3 regions of the Pseudoalteromonas sp. Xi13 genome follow, and region 3 is predicted to be linked to each of the others. Evidence: predicted binding sites of a transcription regulator. Region 3 holds the regulator's gene; each other region holds the start of a gene.
What was found. The regulator LexA, encoded in region 3, represses DNA repair genes until DNA is damaged. The targets are predictions, from matches to a motif close to TACTGTATNNNNATACAGTA.

Region 1: EJ103_RS10285 (SulA-like leucine-rich domain-containing protein) is a predicted target of LexA. The motif match lies at 3,966-3,985, and genes of this name have one in related genera.
Region 2: dinB (DNA polymerase IV) is a predicted target of LexA. The motif match lies at 3,023-3,042, and genes of this name have one in related genera.

Annotation. Positions count from the first base shown of each region.
Region 1 is NZ_CP034439.1:2,300,211-2,306,940, reverse strand. It holds gene EJ103_RS10320 (MHYT domain-containing protein) at 1-482, opposite strand, end outside; gene EJ103_RS10315 (SprT family zinc-dependent metalloprotease) at 792-1,442, shown strand; tRNA gene EJ103_RS10310 (tRNA-Tyr) at 1,506-1,590, opposite strand; tRNA gene EJ103_RS10305 (tRNA-Tyr) at 1,639-1,723, opposite strand; gene EJ103_RS10300 (VC2046/SO_2500 family protein) at 1,836-2,363, shown strand; gene EJ103_RS10295 (DUF6172 family protein) at 2,554-2,856, shown strand; gene EJ103_RS10290 (YchJ family metal-binding protein) at 2,986-3,465, opposite strand; gene EJ103_RS10285 (SulA-like leucine-rich domain-containing protein) at 3,508-3,942, opposite strand; gene EJ103_RS10280 (sel1 repeat family protein) at 4,226-4,681, opposite strand; gene EJ103_RS10275 (NCS2 family permease) at 4,799-6,091, shown strand; gene EJ103_RS10270 (hypothetical protein) at 6,345-6,730, opposite strand, start outside.
Region 2 is NZ_CP034439.1:797,036-803,765, forward strand. It holds gene EJ103_RS03600 (fumarylacetoacetate hydrolase family protein) at 1-48, shown strand, start outside; gene EJ103_RS03605 (hypothetical protein) at 5-883, opposite strand; gene EJ103_RS03610 (aldo/keto reductase) at 1,037-2,089, opposite strand; gene EJ103_RS03615 (thioesterase family protein) at 2,156-2,578, opposite strand; gene dinB (DNA polymerase IV) at 3,054-4,106, shown strand; gene EJ103_RS03625 (leucyl aminopeptidase family protein) at 4,346-5,881, shown strand; gene EJ103_RS03630 (methyl-accepting chemotaxis protein) at 6,097-6,730, opposite strand, start outside.
Region 3 is NZ_CP034439.1:3,479,880-3,486,609, reverse strand. It holds gene EJ103_RS15750 (S41 family peptidase) at 1-237, opposite strand, end outside; gene EJ103_RS15745 (endonuclease) at 346-1,005, opposite strand; gene EJ103_RS15740 (VOC family protein) at 1,131-1,481, shown strand; gene EJ103_RS15735 (hypothetical protein) at 1,456-2,172, opposite strand; gene EJ103_RS15730 (Rho termination factor N-terminal domain-containing protein) at 2,316-2,570, opposite strand; gene EJ103_RS15725 (hypothetical protein) at 2,799-3,179, shown strand; gene EJ103_RS15720 (hotdog fold thioesterase) at 3,190-3,630, opposite strand; gene lexA (transcriptional repressor LexA) at 3,808-4,425, shown strand; gene coxB (cytochrome c oxidase subunit II) at 4,898-6,034, shown strand; gene ctaD (cytochrome c oxidase subunit I) at 6,034-6,730, shown strand, end outside.

The DNA of each region.
Region 1 (6,730 bases), 1.2 Mb from region 3:
ATTGATAAAGCAAATATGATTGCATCGTAACGTAGTAACGGGGCCAGCTCCATTGCTGCCATGCCGCTGTAGTGCATTGTACCAATGCCTGAGCCTAGTAAAATAGAGCAAATAATAAGGTTTTTATACGACCCTTGCGATTTTACTAATATCGAAAAAGCATACTGACATGAAATAAACGCCGGTAAAAAAGACAACACGGTAATGAGTGGATCATAGCTAATGTTTGTACACAACGAAAAGGCCAGCATACCTATAAAATGCATGCTCCAAATTCCGGCCGATAAAACCGTGGCACCGGTCACATTGGCTAAGCGTTTATAGTTTTCGAATTGCGTTTGCTTTGCTACATCAACCAACCAGATCGTAAAAAAGGCAGCAAAAATAGCGGTAATGACCGATAAACTAACCAGTATAGGGTTATATGCACCGTTGATAATGAGGCTCGGATCGTGGTCGGTTATAAAAAATGCAGACAGCATAGTGGCTCAAATTAGTATCTTTATTGAACTAGTTTAATAGATTTAATATATAAATAAACTGTTAATCTAATAATTTATATTATAAATCAGTGAGGTTACTTTTTAGCATTAAAATATTAACATGCGTAGCGTGCTTTATTAATAAGACGTGATTTTGCGTAAATAAAAATAATAATAAACACTGAGCCCATTTATTTATCGCTAAATAACTGCATTGATTAAATAAGGCTTTATAATACGCTTTTATTTATATTTAGAGCATACACCTTGTTTGAGTATCAGCTAAAACGCAGTGCAAGGCGTAAAACAGTGGCAATAAAAGTTAGCCAAAAATTAGTTACTGTTTATGCGCCTACACACGTGCCAAAACTACAAATAGAACAATGGCTGTTTAGTAAAAAAGAGTGGGTAACTGCGCAATTACATAAACAACTTAATGCCATTGATACTCAACAACACCCGTTTAAAAACCAGCAAATAATGATTTTTGCTAAGCCATATACCATTACTTTTGCAAAAGGGACACGCTCGCATGTTCAGCAATCCGATAGCGTATTTACTATTTATACTTCTAATCGAGTAAAAAAACAGCCTGAAAAACGCAAGCAGTTACTTTGCCTTGCCCTTGAAGAAATGCTAACAAACTACATTGAAATGCGTTTAGCTTATTATTGCCAACAGATGTCAGAAGCATTACCGACTAAATTGACGATTGGAAGTTATAAACGTAAGTGGGGGAGTTGTAATTCTCGGCGAGAGCTAACCTTTAGCCTTAACCTTGTTGGGGCGCCTCATCATATAATTGATTATGTTATTGTGCACGAATTGGCTCATTTAAAGTATTTGAACCACAGCAGCGCTTTTTGGAAGCGCGTAGCTAATTTTTATCCCGATTATAAATCTGCATCAGCATGGCTTAAAAACCACGGGGCAACATTACAGTGGGTATTTGATAATTAGTCTAAAAATGAAGTTTTAAATAGTGATGAAAAAGATGTAGAAAAGGGTACTGAAGATAAGAAGTGGTGGAGGGAGCTGGATTCGAACCAGCGAAGGCTGAGCCGTCAGATTTACAGTCTGATCCCTTTGGCCGCTCGGGAACCCCTCCACACTATTTTGTTACATTTGACCCCACTTAACTTAGCGGTAAGAAAAGTGGTGGAGGGAGCTGGATTCGAACCAGCGAAGGCTGAGCCGTCAGATTTACAGTCTGATCCCTTTGGCCGCTCGGGAACCCCTCCAATGCAACGGCGCTGATAATAGCAAACTGCGTATTTAAGTAAAGAAAAAAGCTAAAGAAATTTGAAATAAAGCCGATAAATATCTATCAGTTATCATAATCGGCTAAAGACTATGCAAATCGATGGTTTGTTAATCACAGAGAGTCAACTAAAGACCAGGCTAAATAAAAGTGTGCATGAAAATCGCAGAGGCGAATTCTCACTTTTATTAGCGATGCTATCGCACGATGCGCTGGATTTTAGTCAATTTCACTTGCCAAAAAGTGAAACGCATAGTGCTTATGTAGACGAAGAACAGTTAAGGGAGCGCTTTGGTGCTGGACCAAAGCAATTATTAGCTCCCGAAAAATTTGATATGACCATAGGGCAAGAGCACGCGTCGGTGATTGTTCAACAAGGCGAGCAAGCAGGCATGAAAGCAATAAAATTAAGCCACTGCTTAAACCCTGAGCCACTAGCGATTAGAGATGACAAGTTACATATTCCTTTAACAGTAATCGATAATTGTGAACTATCAGTACGCAGGCGCTTAAATGACACGCACACCGCGCTTGCAAGTCCACAAATGGACGCCGCAGCATTTTATGACGATTTAACTAATGAGGCTATACATAAGCCATTGCTTGTTGCTAACGCATAAAAATAATTTAACACTTGTGCGTTTTAAAAGCCTAAAACACCTTCTATTTAATAACCGGTTATGCAATAAAATAGAACAATTCTTTTTTTGTTTAAAAAAAGCATCCACAAATTAAATGCAATTGCTATAATGGCTGCAAATGGTATGACTTGAGTGCCATTATCATTAAATCAAGGTAATTAGGAACGTAATGAAGAAAACATTCACGCTAAATCATGAGAAAATCAAATACCCTCGTATGGTTGATGCTGCAAAGCATGAAGTGAAAAAATATTTGAAAAGAGAGCGCAATAAAACGCTACCTGTTGAAGCTGATTACTGGGCGTTTGACTGTAAGTTTGGCACAAGTGCCGATGATGCCGAAGTCGTTCACGTAGCTGAAATTAACAACAAGATCAGCGAAATCGAAAAGCAGGCGCTTACTTCATTCTATGTTGAGATTTTAGCTAGACCTGCGCAGCGTGAATCGTTCGATCTAGATGATGATGAATAACCAATAGCAATATTGTAGAAAATGGACCTAGATGGTCCATTTTTTGTTTATGGCAGTTATTAACATGTTTAGTGGTATAGAGTAGCACTTAAATAAAAAGCTATTTTTATGCTAAGTGTTTAGCATTTTTTATACACTGTGACACTTTTTATATTTTTTACCGCTTGCACATGGGCAGAGGTCGTTTCTGGCAACTTTTATATCGGCGACCGGATTAATAATACCCTCTAAATAACGCCATTCACCGTCCTCTTTTATAAAGTCTGATTTCTCATCCAACTCACAATATAAGTTTTGGTAAAAATAATACGCGTTAAAGGCAACATAACCTCGCTCATCACTTTGCTGCGTATCGCGCACAACTAATTTTACAAAGCGGCAGCTATTGGCAAAGTCAGCAATTTCATTTACTGGGTTTTGTGCTTGTTTTTCTTTGGCGTAAGTTTTAAATACATAAGATGCATTTTTTAATGCATAAGCACTAAAGCGCGAACGCATTAGTTGCTCAGGTGTTGCTGGGGTTTTTATATCAAGATGATAAGGCTGGCAACAGTCACCATAATTAAGCTGACTGTTGCATAAGCAAGCGCTAGTACTGGTTACACTCATAAAATACTAATTAACATAAATTAAAAATGTATTTTACCAAGCTTATTGAGTAAGTGATATTGCTGTAGTGCTGGTTTTTTTAGTAAAGCAAAATAGCTTAGCGCTTCTTTTGTCTAAATTAAGCGATAAATTAACAAGCTGCTGCTCACTTACTATATCTGTCCACGTAATAATGGCTGCAAAGTTTCCATTATGAAGTGCTGAATTAAGTACATACTCTAAATTTACTAAATGCTTTTGTCTTATTACAAGCAGTTTGCTGGTATCTATAGAGCAGCTATCTAGCAAGGCTTTACTAGGCACATGGTCGGGCGCAATCAGTAAGGTCCACGCGTTAGAGCTATTGTATTGGTGCAACACTTTTAGCATCTCAAACGTAGCAGAAATTTCATCTTCTACTTTTATTAAGTTTACCGACTCACTTTCATTATGTTGTTGGTAGCTTTTAACGGTTCTTACGGTAATTGGCTGTAGCATAGGTCTCACTCACTGGGTTTATATACAGTACATGTATACAGTAGTTTATACAGTTGTTGTGTGCAAGCGTTTTTTGTTATTTTTTATACAGTTAATGGTTTTAAAAAATAAACAATGAAAATAATGCTTTAAAAACAGTTGGTTACAGTTTGTGCTGTGCAAGTGAAAGCTGAGGGTGTTTGCAGTACTGTATAAAGTGTAGCAGCGTTATACAGTACTTAAGGGATGGCTATACAGTTATTTTAGTGTGTTTTACAGTGCTTAGCTGTTAGCTATAAAGTAGTTAGTCATTTTTTGGGATTAAGTGGGCAAACTGAATTTGGTGGATTTGCTCATACAAACTGGCTGCATAGCATTGAGCGTCTTTAAGACGTTTGGTGTCGATATATTTTCTTAAATCATTTAAAGCAGCGGTTGCCGGTTCGTAGCCTTGGCTGCTGGCTAAACTCAGCCATGCTGCTGCGTGAAATACGCTTTTTGGTACGCCTTGGCCTTTGACAAAAAATAACCCTAAATAAAACTGGGCGCGATGATTTCCGGCCATTGCGGCAAGGCGCATCCACTTAGCTGCCAACGGTGCTTGGTTATGCTTTAAATAATACAGTGCTTTGTTAAGTGTTGTTTGCTCACTTACATCACTATTGTTTTCAGCGCTGTGGTTTGTAGGCTGTGTTACAAAATCTAAAATATTGTTTAATTGCTGCTCTAAGTCTTGTCCGCTAGGCTGAGTCTTATTCATATATTTTCTTTTTTATAGTTTCTACGTCAACAGTTTAGTATATCGCAAGGTAAAATGTCCTGTTTATACTTAATTTTATGGTAAAATCACGTCACTTTTTACTATCACAAGTCTATTATGCTCGAAGCTCTATTTAAACTCCGCGAAAATAACTCCAATGTGCGACGCGAAAGCATTGCTGGAATCACTACTTTCATTACTATGGTTTACATTGTATTTGTAAACCCTGCAATGCTTGCGGAAGCAGGCATGGATCAAGGTGCTGCATTTGTTGCTACCTGTATTGCGGCTGCTATTGGCTGTTTTATTATGGGATTGTGGGCTAATTACCCTTTAGCACTTGCGCCGGGCATGGGTTTAAACGCATTTTTTACTTACGGTGTTGTACTGGGCATGGGTTATAGCTGGCAAGCTGCATTAGGTGCGGTATTTATGTCTGGTTGTATATTTTTAATATTAAGTTTGTTTAAGGTCAGAGAGTGGATAATTAATGCTATCCCTCTGGTTTTAAAGCAGGCTATTGCCACTGGTATTGGTGCGTTTTTAGCGTTAATTGCGCTTAAAAATGCAGGCATTATTGTTTCAAGCCCAGCTACATTAGTACAGCTTGGCGATATTACTTCGGCAGGTCCTTTATTAGCTATTTTAAGCTTTTTTGTCATTGCTGCTTTGCTTTATCGTGATATAAAAAGCGGCGTACTTATTAGCATTTTGCTAGTAACGGGCATTGCGTTAAGCCTCGACTTAGTTGAGTACCACGGCGTAATGTCAATGCCACCGTCTATTTTACCTACCTTCATGCAACTTGATTTTGCAGCAGCCTTTGAGCTTTCTATGCTGAGTGTAATCTTTGCGTTTTTGTTTGTTGATTTATTTGATACATCAGGCACGTTAGTTGCTGTAACTCAAAAAGCAGGCTTAGCCGATGAAAAAGGTAATATGCCACGTTTAGGGCGTGCTTTAAGTGCCGATAGTACAGCTACTATTGCGGGTGCAATGTTAGGTACTTCTACCACTACTTCTTATATTGAGTCTGTGGCCGGTGTATCGGTTGGTGGGCGTACTGGCTTAACAGCTGTTGTTGTGGGTATATGCTTTTTACTAATGATGTTTTTTGCGCCGCTTGCGCAAATGGTACCGGCTTATGCAACAGCGGGTGCTATTTTATACGTTGCGGTATTAATGCTGCAAAACCTTAAGTTTGTAAACTGGGATGACATGAGCGATGCAATTCCGGTAAGTGTGGTACTACTTATGACGCCGCTTACATTCTCTATTGCGCACGGTATTGCTCTTGGTTTTATATCGTACACTGCGGTTAAAGTACTGTGTGGTAAACGCGATCAGGTTAGTATTAGCGTGTGGATTTTAACAGCGTTATTTATTATCAAGTTTGCATTTTTATCGTAATAGCTAATATCCATTCTTTTAGCTAAGAGGCTTAGTTTGAGGGTGGGTAAACATTTATTATTTAGTGTCTATCGCTCATTGCCACTGCATTGTTATACCTTGCGTATCTATGTTGTGGTAAATGAGCGTTTATAACGTAGTTAGCGCTAGGTAGTGCCTCAAATACGTTAGTATTTACCCATTGGTAAAAATAGCTTAACAGATACAAAAAAGCCCATACATTATGTATGGGCTTTCTTTTGGGTATTTAAAATTACCATTTCTTTTTAGGTGCAAATAATACGTCCAAGTCATCTTGCTCTGCTTCTGCTTTTTTCTTCAGGGCAGTGGCGTTTGATGCTTTTAGTTCGGTGCTTATTTCTTCTAAATAGGCTTCAACTTCTTGGCGTTTTGCGTTTACGTATTCATCAGAATAGGTAACGGCACTAAGTGTGGCATAGGCTTTTTCAAAATATTGCCTAGCAGAGCCCACCATGCTCGCTGAACGAGCAGATAAACCGCGTTTAATTTGGCTTTCTATGTTAATTCTGAGTTGTAACTTTTCAAGGCGCTTATCTTCTGCTGCAAATATTTGGCTATCTACACGGCCTTTACTGTGCTCAGAGCGCATAATAACTCTAAGCTTTTTTATGCCCTGAA
Region 2 (6,730 bases), 990 kb from region 3:
TATGCTAATTCGACCTGCTTGTTATCGCAAAGTTGGCAGGCACAATAGGATTAAGTATTTGCTGTTGGTAATGCTTAGTAAACTGCGGAAAACTTTGCTCTAACCAAAAGCGCTGACTATTTATATAAGCAGGCGATTGCAATACCTGCTTATGTAGCGCTTTATTTATTTTATTAAGCGCCTTGGTAGCAAAATCATTCGGTGCTCTTACTGCACACCCTATAGCCCCTAAAACAAACTCTCTAGGGTCTTCTTCAATTGGTAAACTGACTATATTTTTAAACTTACTGTGGTTGACAAAATAATCCCTCATAAACGGGTAGTCTATTGTGTAATCTAAAAAGCCGCGACTTAAGCGAGCAATAACAGCTTGGCTTTCATTCTCGCTGCTCCAGCTTAGCGATGCTTTATGATACACCGTGGTGTTTTCGATTATTTTATTAATTTTTGAAGTAAACTTGCGCGCCGCGGCTTGACCATACACATATTGCTCGTCTGACAATAAATGAATAAGTTTAATAGGGCTGCCATACTTAGCGTGTATTTCTGGAGCAAGTTTTTGAGTGGTTAAAACCGAAAAAGGCGGGTAAACCGTGGTGGGGGTAGAAAACTGTAACACCCCATTGGCCGTTTTTTTATGAATAACACACGGAAAGCATACATTATCGCCTTCATTTAAGTGCTTATTAATTCGCTCTTGCGGCACGATTAGTCGTGTATGTTTTACATCATCAATGCTGTTAATTAGTTGCTCGGTGAGGTTGTCGCAAATACCACCTTGCGGCGCATGCGAATCTTTATCCATATGAAAGGGGGGCGTGTAACTTTGTAGCCATACAATTTCTTTAATTGGGTGAGTATTGTCAGCGTACCCGTAACGCATTAAACCACCTAGGACACCAAAGAATAAAATTACATTTCTAAGCATAACTCACTAAAAATAATCCATTTAAGTTAACTTTAGTATAGTTTTACTTTGTATATGTTCAAATGTAAGAGAGAAAAAGGCAGTAAAAAAACTGCCTATTATTTTGGTTTAATATGGCTGCGGGTAATCTTTAAAAATAGTGCCAATTTCAGTTAGAGTGTCGTCGCTTAAAGTTATGCTAAAAGCGTCAATGTCTTCTTTTAATTGGGCCATGCTGGTCGCACCAATAATTGACGAGGTAACGCCATCGACTTGATTACACCAAGCAAGAGCCAATTGGGCTGGGGTTATGCCGCTTGCATGTGCAAGCTCTACATAACGCTGCGTGGCTTTTTGCGCGTTAGGGGTATCTCTAAAAATGCCATTGCGCTGCATAAATGTCCAACGCGAGCCCGCTGGGCGTGCGCCGTTTAGGTATTTACCCGTTAGCAGGCCAGCAGCAAGCGGCGACCAAGGTAAATAAGCAATGTCTTCATGGATACACTGCTCAATTAAATAGGGCCAATCTTTAGCGTGCGCTAGGCTAAACTCGTTCTGAATAGACACCATACGCGGTAAGTTATGCGCTTTTGCTAAATTTAAAAATTGGCTAATGCCCCATGGGGTGTCATCTGAAAGGCCACAATATTTTATTTTTCCGGCTTTAACACACTCATTAAGGCCCTCTAAAATATCAAGCATACCCGCTTGTTGTTGCTCAGTATCTACGTCACTAAAAGTGAGTTTACCTGGCCACTGCCTGCCAAAGTGTGGGGTAGAGCGATTAGGCCAATGCAATTGGTATAAATCTATGTAGTCGGTTTGTAGGCGTTTAAGCGAGTTATCTACGGCCTCAATGACAGCGCTGCGTGTTATATCGCCGCCATCTCGTACCCACGACAAGCCATTGCCTGCAATTTTACTCGCCAATACAATATCACTGCGCTTTTGCGCATTGCGACTTAGCCAGTTACCTATAATTTGCTCTGTTTTACCGTAGGTCTCTGGTGAAGGAGGAACGGCATACATTTCGGCAGTATCTATAAAATTAACGCCTTGTGCCAAGGCATAAGCTATTTGCTCATCGGCGTCTTGTTGGGTATTTTGTTTACCCCAAGTCATGCTGCCTAAGCATACTCTAGAAACATCAACACCGCTGCTGCCTAACGGACTGTATTGCATTTAAAATCCTTAAATTATGTAAGATCTTGAGAGTGGATAATTAATACCAATTCGCAATAAACCTACTTAAGCGAATTGATGTAGTGCCGATAGTAATGGCTCTGAAATAGCCGCTTTTTGTCCTGTTTTAAAGTCAAACATAACAACTTGAGAATAGCCTGTGGTAGTAATAGCTTGCTGAGCATGGCTAAATACAGAGTAATTCATCATAAAACGGTCGCTTTTTATATCTGAAATAGTAATACCTACGGTTAAGGTATCTGGGAAGGTCACTGGACGTTTATAGCGAATATTGTTTTCACTAATGACCGGGCCTATTCCACCTGGTTTTATCGTATCAAACTGATTTATTTTATTTAGAAAATCGATACGCGCAATTTCAAAATAACGCAAGTACACCACGTTGTTAACATGTTGTAGGGCGTCCATATCGGCCCATGCTACGGTGATATCGGTATGAATAGGGTGCTGATCTTTGAACCTTTGCATGTATGTGTACTCTTAGTTTTAAATGAATGAGGTTATCAATATGGTGTTTGTAGCTCAAGACAATAAATGCCATGTTTTTTTATAAGATGATTGTACCTATTTATTTTTAGGACTACAGTTAAATAACACAGACAACACACACACGAGAACACACATGCAAAATATAATTAATTGGGCTTTAGCCAGTTTAGTTTTTATAGCGTCTTTTGCTTGCTATGCAATGGGTAATGCCTCCGGCGGCATAATGCTTTTAGCTGCGGGGTTTTTATTGGAGTTTGTTTTTTGGCTACATTGCTTTAAAAAATCAAAGCGCTTTAAGCAGCCGTTTTAAAAAAGCGGTTTAAAGCTTGCGCGGTTTAACGCGCTACACCTAGTCGCGCTTTAACTTTAGCAAGCTAAACAGGCTTTAATGGACTTGCTTAATGAAAGTGAATCCTTAATAATGGCTGTATAAATAAACAGTTATTATGTGGTAATGAAAAAGTTTATTCATATCGACATGGACTGCTTTTATGCAGCGGTTGAAATGCGCGATAACCCCAAACTTGCCAGTGTGCCTTTAGCGATTGGTGGCAATAGCCGTCGTGGTGTGCTCTCTACAGCAAATTATATAGCGCGCGAATATGGTGTTCGCTCGGCTATGTCTAACTACCACGCTAAGCAATTATGCCCCGATTTAGTTATTGTGCCTGGGCGCATGGCGGTTTATAAAGAAATTTCTAACCAAATACGCGCTGTATTTAAACGCTACACCGACCAAATAGAGCCGCTGTCGCTTGATGAAGCTTACCTCGATGTAACCAACAGCACCGCATGCAAAGGCAGCGCAACGCTTATTGCTCAGCAAATTAGAGCAGATATTTATAACGATACCGGCCTTACTGCCTCTGCCGGAGTTGCCCCCATTAAGTTTATTGCCAAAATAGCCAGTGACGAAAATAAACCCAATGGCCAATTTGTGGTTTTGCCGGATGAAGTTGATGCGTTTTTAAATAATTTACCGCTGGGTAAAATCCCTGGTGTGGGCAAAGTAACCCTCGAAAAGCTTAATTTAAAGGGGTTATACACAGGTAAAGACGTTCGCGAGAAAGGCGTTAATTGGATGCAGCAGCATGTGGGGAATTTTGGTGTATCGCTTTATCAAAAATGTGCTGGCGAATATATTGGTAAAGTAACCACTGAGCGAGTGCGTAAATCCCTTAGTGTTGAACACACCTATGAATACAATAAAAATAGCTTACAAGAATGTTTAGATCAGTTACCTAAATTACTGGAAGAGCTAACAGCGCGTCTTAATAAGCAACAGCTACAAAACCGTATTAATAAGCTAAGCGTAAAAGTGAAGTTTGCAAACTTTGTTGTTACCTCAGCGGATCAAGCTCATCATCAATTAAATACTGCTATTTTTACTGAATTACTCTCTAAGGCGTATCAACGGGGTATGCAGCAACCGGTTCGCTTATTAGGTATTGGGGTAGGTGTTAAAAATGAACCTAATTTAAATCTGCAACTGAGTATTCTTGATTAACTACACGCTTTTTTGCAATTTAGAGTGCTTTAGCAAAGTAATTTAAACATAGAGTAAGCAGGGGCTGCCTTTACTAAAAACTATATAGTGGTTGTTAATTTCTTCTTAAAACATGGAGTCACTTTAGTTTGCTGTAAAACCAAGTTGCCAGATTAAAATGAGCTGATCGCAGTTGGCTGGTTTTGTGTTTTTATATCAACGATAATAGCTCCTTATGTTTTCTAACAGGAGTTTTACTTATGGCATATCCTCAAGCGATAGCTGCACAATCACTTAGTGCAAGCTTTGACTCATTTTCTCACGATGCACTTATTATAATTAGTGATGACTTTTCTCAATTAGCCAATAACTCATTAAGTGATGCTATCGAATCACACGCTAAAGTAGATTCTCGTATTGGTAAACAAGTTACGTTTTTAGTGGTTGATAATGTACGCGTTGTTTTAGCGCCTACGGGGCCGCTTAACCGCGATTACGATGATGTAAGACGCTATTTTGATGCCGCTAAACTAGCGATTAACGAAGCAAAAGCCGCGGGCAGTGTAAACCCTGCTATTTACTTACCAAAATTACATACAGATGCGCGTTACCAGCATGCATTAGAAGTGGCGTATTTAGGCGCATGCCAAGCATTATGGCAACCTTTAGAGGCGCGCGAATACCACGGCGAAAGCATTGAGCCTATTACGCAAATAGGTTTAATAGATGCAAATGAGCAAACAGTTAAAGCTGTAAATGCAATTGCAGCAGGGCAATATGCGGCACGTGATTTATGCGGTACTGAGCCTGAACGTATGGCGCCACCACGCTTTGCCGATTACTGTGTTGAGCTTTTTAAAGGCTCTAAAGTAGCGGTTGATGTGATTGACGATATTAACACGATAGATAAAAACTACCCTATGCTTAGCACCGTTGCTCGCGCATCTTATGCGGTTGAGCGCCACCACCCACGTGTTGTTAAGCTAGAATACGTGCCAGAAGGTGAAGTAACGCGCACGCTAATGTTTGTTGGTAAAGGATTAGTTTACGATACCGGCGGCGCCGATTTAAAAGTAGGCGGTTACATGGCAGGTATGAGCCGCGATAAAGGCGGGGCTGCATCCGTTGCGGGCTTTATGAAAGCCGTGGCAGATTACCAACCTAAAGGCGTTAAAGTTATTTCTTACCTAGCTGTGGTTCGTAATTCAATTGGCTCTGATTGTTTTGTACCAGATGAAATTATCACTAGCCGTGAAGGCGTACGTGTACGCATTGGTAACACCGATGCAGAAGGGCGTTTAGCTATGGGTGACCTACTTAGCGAAATGAAAGATGTAGCTAAAGGCGAAGTTAATCCAACATTATTCACCGTAGCAACCCTTACAGGCCATGCGGCACGTGCTATGGGCCCTTACGGAGCGTATGTTGAAAACGGACCTGCACGTAGCGCTAATACCTCTCGTCAAATAGCGGATTGTGGTGATTTATGGGCAGATGCAGCTGAGGTTTCTCGCTCTCGCCGTGAAGATTACGACTTTATCAAACCGCGTACCCTCGCTGATGATGTTTTATCAAGCAATAATGCGGCCTCTGCTGTTACAGCCCGTGGGCATCAATTCCCTATGGCGTTTTTAGCCGTTGTTGGTGGGCTTGATAAACACGGTAACGACTCTGAGCAGCCGCTTCCTTATGTACATATGGACATTGCTGGTAGTGGTGTTGAAGGCGGTGATTGGCAGCACGGTAAGCCAACCGCAGCATCAGTAACCAGCTTATTTGCACGCTACTGTATGTAATACCAATCCGCAATAATACTTAATCATTTTTCGGGGCTAAACGTGTCGCTATCTGTGTTAAAAAATTCTCATTTAGAACAACTAAATAGCAAATTTTTTGCCTAGCCATCAACACGTTTTTCCATCCTAAAAATAGATCACTTAATTATGCGAAATGGTATAAGCTAAAAACGCTTATGTAATAAAAAGCCCTGTTAATTCAGGGCTTTTTTTAATTATTTTAATTTAAAGCGATTAACCACGCTCGAAAGCCCTTGGCTACTTTGTTTAAGGTTATCGCTGGCATCGGTAAGTTGCTTTGTATTATTTAGTGATTGCTCGGTTGATTGAGATAGCTCGTTAATACGTAAATTAACCTCGTCAGCAGCTCGTGTTTGCTGCTCGGTGGCACGGGCTATTTGGCTGTTCATGTCGGTAATTATAGATACCAGCCTTTCTATTTCATTGAGCGATGTATCGGCAGATGAAACCTGCTCTACCGTCGTCACCGACAGTGCTTGGCTTGATTTTACCGCCTCTACAGCCGCTTTAGCGCCTTCTTGTAATTTAGTGATCATGGCTTGAATTTCATCTGTGCTTTGCCCGGTTCTGCTGGCTAATGTGCGCACTTCATCGGCAACAACTGCAAACCCTCTGCCGTGCTCGCCTGCACGAGCCGCTTCTATAGCAGCGTTGAGTGCAAGTAAGTTTGTTTGCTCCGATATACTTCTGATCACATCAAGCACAGAGCCTATATTGTTACTTTCGTTTGCTAAATCTTCAGTTACTTGGCTCACTGTCTCTATATTACTTGAGAGTGTTTCTATGGCGGTAATGGTATTCGCTACCACGTTTTTACCGGTTGAGGCA
Region 3 (6,730 bases):
AGGGTAGGGCTCATTATTATTAAACGGATCGTTACCTGTGCGTGGGTTTTCGCAAAAGTTTTTTAACTCCTCCGATGGCTCAAATACACCTGCCGTCCATGTCGGGGCTGTGTTTGCAGGAGGTGTGACGACTGGGTCGGGCGTTTCATTCATGCTGCTACCACCGCCACAGCCCACAAGCGTTAGGCTTGAAAGTGCAGCAATAATAGCGAGTGTTGCTTTATTATTTTTAAACATACAAAACTACTTTTTGTAAATAAGTTGTTTAAAATACTACAACACCCGCTCATTTATTCAACGTATTAGGTTCTAAATTATGTAAATGAGTGTATACATTTAGGTGTGCTACAGCTTACTTGCGCTGCTTTTATCTGCAAATGCTTGTTTTTGCCAGGCATCAAATAGCTTTTGTTGTTTAGCTGATATTTTTAAGCCGTATGTTTTTTGCATATAGGCGTAGGTGTCGGCAATGCGCTTACGGGCATAAAAAGGAGGCTCTACAACGCGTTGTTTAAAGTTAACCTTTACTTGGCAGCGGCCATATTGGGTAGCGTTTTCGCTAAGCATGCCAAAGCGATAGTTAGAGCGATCTGCGTTAATTTCGCCAATAGCAGGGGCTAAATTGTTTATATCGGCTTCCATTTTTCTAAATTTAGCACTGACCTTGCGACAGTTTTTACGACCACCGTTTTGCCAGCATTGTAGCTGGTGACCAAATTCCCACGCCGGCACTATATGCTCCCACTCTATACGCAGTGCACGTACATTAACCTTGCCAGAGGAAGTTAACGTATTACGTGGAATATAACCACAGTTGCTAGGGTCGGGGATTAGCTTTTTACCTTGTTTTTTAATGTTGCAGCCGCAGTAAAGGCTTTTGGCGTTTTCGGGTAGGGTTTTAATTAAGTGCCTTTTAGCCGTTGAAAAACGGGTAAATTCTTCACTCGATGCAGAAAAACAAATACAACAAGCCACAAAGGCCAAAATAAATTTAAGCATATCCATCACATACGTGAACTACAGGAGGCGCTAGTCTAAAGTTTTGCTGCTAAAAGATAAAGCCTGAACAAATTTGAATCCGCAATGCTTAGTACACTCTATACTGATATAAAAATAGCGAGGAGATGACTATGCTAGGTGCTTTTTCAATAAGTTTAACAGTTAAAGATATTAGAGCCTCAAAAGCGTTTTACGAAAAGTTGGGCTTTAGCGAGTTTGCAGGTGAGATAGAGCAAAACTGGCTAGTGATGAAAAACGGTGAGCATTTAATTGGTTTGTTCTCGGGTATGTTTGATAAAAACATGCTGACCTTCAATCCTGGCTGGGATCAAAACGCACAAACCGTTACAGAGTTTAAGGATGTTGATGCGCTTAGCGAATATTTTCAAAACGCTCATATCCAGGTTGAACCTGTGGGTGATAAAAGTTTTATTATTACCGACCCAGACGGCAACCCTATTTTGATTGACCAACACGTGTAAGTTTTTTTAGCCTAACGTTTTGTATTAATAAAATAATACCGCATAAACAAAATAGTACGCTGGTGGCTGCAAAACTGATGAGAAGCGGGTTGTTAAAATCTTCACGCTCGTCGTAATCCATTATGTGTAGCATCCAAAAAAAGTCGAATATGTGCCATAGTGTGCTGCGAACGGTGATAACTTTGCCGTTAATTGCATTTAAATACAGCGTAGTATTAAAGGTGTCGTTAAATTGTACTTGCCACACATTTGTTTTGTATCCCACCTCTCGAGTGCCTTGTTTTAAAAGCGTTGTGCTAATTGGCTTAGCATCGATGAGTAAATGCGCTTGTGCATTAGCGGTAATTTGTATTTTAGTCGGTGGCTGAAAAGGGCGGCCCGTTAAACCATTAAAGCTTTGCTGCTCGCCACTATTAATAACAGTAATAAGCGGGGTCGTTAAAAAGTGCTCAAACACTATTTGCGTGGGGTTAGGCACTTGCGCAGTAATATTATCGAGTGATGTGGGGTAGTCTGCTTGAGTAAATGGGTTTGTAAGTATGCGCTTAGCAAGGTGCTTACCGTGTACGTATTCAAGTGGTATCGCGCTCATTACTAAGCCGCCTAAAAGCCAAGCTAAAATTTGTAAGGCAAGTAAATAGCCTAGCCACTTATGTAGTTTTCGAGCGCGCTTAAATAGTTGTTTTCTCATTTTGTGCTTCTTATTATTTTTAGCGTTAGTGTATTACAGCAGCCCATGCTTTTACTGCGGCATTTTGTCGCAGTTATTCATAAGCTTACTCTAACTTTATAAAAATAATAAAAAGGAGCGGTAAAAAATCAGTGAGGCTGTGTTTAATGCTCACGTAAGGCATTTATTAGCCCTTGTTTGCTCATTTTTGAGCGGCCGCTAATGCCGAGCTCTTTAGCTTTATTGTACAGCTGCTTTTTAGTGCGCTGCTCATACTTTGAGGCTTTGCCGCCTTTAACTGCGGTTTTATGAGTATTGCTATTAGCAATGCGCGCGGCTTTTTGTTTGCTCATGCCTTCATCTCGAAGCGCATCGTACTGATCGTCGTTTTTAATTTGCGGGCCATGATCTGCCATAATTGTCCTCCTGAAGCGTTTAATTACACAGTGTGTGTATAACTTTCATACATAAACGGTAAAATTAAGCGTAACTAGCCTAACCCGTTTTATAAGGCAAATTAGATGCCAATGGCGTTTAAACAGGTATTTTCTATTAATAAAGCCATGTTTAGCGCTTAGTTGATTTGGTATAAAAGTAAAACTGCGTTAAAGTTTGCGATGAAACTATAAGAGGGTAAAAAGCAGACAATGTCGGAAATTCAATTTTTAAATGTAGATCTAGAGCTTGAGTCTAAACAAGATATTAGTGCCCTAGTGGCAGACTTAAAGAAAAACGCGATGGTTTTGCATTATGACAAAGACGAATATCGTCAATTGGCGCGTATTGAAGCCTCAGGTGATATAACCACGCCAGACAAAGCAATCAACCACTTATGTGAATTAATAGAGTCGTGTTCACGTAATGCGCTTAAGCAGTGGCTAAGCTGTTCGCGCAGAACGTTTGATATAGGCTTTGAGTCGGGCACGTCACCTAAGTGTTTTAACCAAGCTCTACATGCAGATACACTGCTACGTATATCTGCAATTGGCGCTGGTATGGAAATAACGATTTACCCTATCGAAAAGTAGCCATAGTTAATTATTTGCGCTCGACAACCGCTGCGGTCATTTTTGATACGCAGCAAAGCTCGCCGCGGCTATTGGTTATTTTTATTTCCCATACAGAACTGCGCTTACCAATATGAAATGCACGAGTAACGGCGGTTAAAGTGCCATTTCGAGAGGCCTTTAAGTGGCTGGCGCTAATTTCCTGTCCAACACAATAAAATTTTGTAAAGTCCACTACAAAGTTAGCGGCGTAGCTTGCTACGGTTTCAGCAAGTACCACATTTGCGCCACCATGTACCATACCAATAGGATTATGATGCTCAGGAATAGCAGGCATGGTAGCCACTAGGTAATCATCTCCTATTTCGGTTATTTCTATGCCCATGGTTTTCATCAGCGTGCCTTGGCCGTTTATTCCCTCATCTAACTGTTTGCAAAGCTCTAATGTGATGGGTTGATGCCAAATACTCATAATTACTCCTTTATATTGAAAGCAAATTTATAGCATTTTAAATACTGAACGTCTGTAATTACCTAAAATTTATCCAGGTGCGGTGTATTTAGCTATTTTAAAGCACAATTTAAATTTGCGATTTTTATTTAACTGTATATACTCACAGTTAAATGTACTGTATGGAAAACCAGTTGTATGCGACCATTAACTAAACGCCAAGCTCAAATACTCGAACTAATAAAAGTTTTTATTAAAGACACTGGTATGCCTCCTACACGTGCCGAAATTGCGCAAACACTCGGTTTTAAAAGTGCCAATGCCGCAGAAGAGCACTTAAAAGCGCTTGCCAAAAAAGGTGTTATTAAAATGAAACCAGGCGCAAGCCGTGGTATTCAATTGGTTGAAGAAGAGGAGCCTGAGCAACTAGGTCTACCATTAATAGGTAGAGTTGCAGCGGGTTCGCCTATTTTGGCGCAAGAGCATGTTGAGAGTCACTGTAAAATAGACCCACTTATGTTTAAACCAGCCGCCGACTTTTTACTGCGTGTTAACGGCATGAGTATGAAAGATATAGGTATTATGGATGGCGACTTACTTGCTGTACACCGTACTCAAACAGCAGAAAATGGCCAAGTTGTGGTTGCACGAGTAGATGAAGACGTAACCGTAAAACGCCTAGAAAAAGCAGGCCGAAAAGTATTATTACACGCCGAAAACGAAGAGTTTACGCCAATTGAAGTAGACCTTGAAAACGAGTCGTTTAATATTGAAGGGTTAGCCGTTGGCGTAATAAGAAATGCCGACTGGATGTAATTTTTAACTATTTTTAAGTAATATCTATAAATGCGCACTTTTTAGTGTGCATTTTTGTTTTAAAAACAGACCTTCCACCATCTCAAAACGCCCTAAAATTATTTAGGCTGTAAACTTTTTTTCACTCATACTTTTATCTTCCTAAGCGTGTTACATCCCTTAATTTTGCTCGTATCTTGGCTGTTAAATAACAATTTAATACGCCGTCATTTAGTCAATTTTAAAATATCACTTGATTGTTTTTTATACTAAAACTTGCTTGTTGTACGTTTTTTAGCTAATCATTAATGTGCTGGACTAACAATAACTCACAGCTTTTTAGTTATGAGAACACACAATATACACAAACCTTTTGTTGTCCTAGCGATACCAATCAAAAATAAGATTGGTAAAAAAATAAAAATAACGAATTGGCGTTTAAGCCGTATGCCTCTTCGCTTTGCATTCGCAATAGCATCAAAGGAGCCGTCACATGGGTAAACTGACCTCTACCTTGTGGCTTGTGTTGATTATGTTCCCGCAGCAAGTGCTGGCTAATAGCCAATACAATATGCGCAAGGGCGTAACCGATATAAGTAATAATGTATATCAGCTACACATGACCATATTTTTAATATGTTGTGTGATTGGGGTGATAGTGTTCGCAATAATGTTTTGGGCACTGATTCATCACCGTAAATCTAAAGGGGCAGTTCCTGCCCAATTTCATGAAAGTACCAAAGTAGAAATTCTTTGGACTGCCATTCCGTTTGTTATTTTAATTGCCATGGCAATCCCTGCCACTAAAACCCTCATTGCGATGGAAGATGCCAGTAAGGCTGACTTAACCATTAAAATTACAGGGTCACAGTGGAAGTGGCATTATGAATATATGGGCGAAGACGTAGAGTTTTACTCTATTTTATCTACCCCTCAAGACGAAATAGCCAACCTTGCTAATAAAAACCCTAATTATTTACTTGAGGTTGATAAACCTTTAGTACTGCCAATTAATCAAAAGGTGCGTTTTTTAATGACCTCTGATGATGTTATTCACTCTTGGTGGGTACCCGATTTTGCCGTTAAAAAAGATGCCAATCCGGGGTTTATCAACGAAACGTGGACCAACATCAACGAAGAAGGTATTTACCGAGGGCAGTGTGCAGAGCTGTGCGGTAAAGACCATGGTTTTATGCCCGTGGTGGTTGAAGCTAAATCGCAAGAGGACTTTAACGCATGGCTTGCAGATGCTAAGCAAGCTAAGCAAAAAGCCGCACTTGCTGATGCAGCATTGCTTGATAAAACAATTCCTAAAGAAGAGCTAATGACACTAGGTGAGCAAGTGTATATGGCAAGTTGCGCTGCGTGTCATCAACCTACAGGTATGGGGTTACCGGGCGTATTTCCTGCGCTAAAAGGCAGCCCCATTGTTTTGGGTGATATAAAAGATCACATTGATGTAGTGATTCATGGCCGACCAGGAACTGCAATGCAGGCATTTGCAAAGCAGCTCTCAATTAAACAACTTGCAGCGGTAATTACCTATAAACGTAATGCGTGGGGTAATGAAACGGGTGATGTCATCCAACCTAGTGAAATTCAGGCAGCACTTGATGCGGAGGCGAACTAATGAGTAGCATAGTAGAACAACCTAACGCCAATGATGCTCACCACGGCCATCACCCAGCCAAAGGTTTTAAACGTTGGTTATACACAACAAACCATAAAGATATTGGCAGCATGTACTTAATTTTTTCGCTGACTATGTTTTTAATTGGCGGTGCAATGGCCATGGTTATTCGGGCTGAGTTATTTCAGCCAGGATTACAATTGGTAGACCCACACTTTTTTAACCAAATGACCACAGTACACGGTTTAATTATGGTGTTTGGTGCTGTAATGCCAGCCTTTACGGGACTTGCTAACTGGATGGTACCGCTCATGATTGGCGCGCCAGATATGGCACTGCCCAGAATGAACAACTGGAGCTTTTGGATTTTACCCTTCGCTTTTTTAATTTTATTGGCCTCGTTATTAATGCCTGGAGGCGGCCCCGCATTTGGCTGGACGTTCTATGCGCCGCTTTCAACAACGTACAGTAACGATAACACTGCAATGTTTGTGTTTGCAGTGCACATTATGGGGATTAGCTCAATTATGGGCGCAATAAACGTAATTGTGACCATTGTTAATTTACGGGCCCCAGGCATGACATGGATGAAGCTACCATTATTTGTTTGGACATGGCTAATAACCGCATTTTTATTAATTGCTGTTATGCCCGTACTGGCCGGAGCGGTCACTATGGTACTCACCGATAAATACT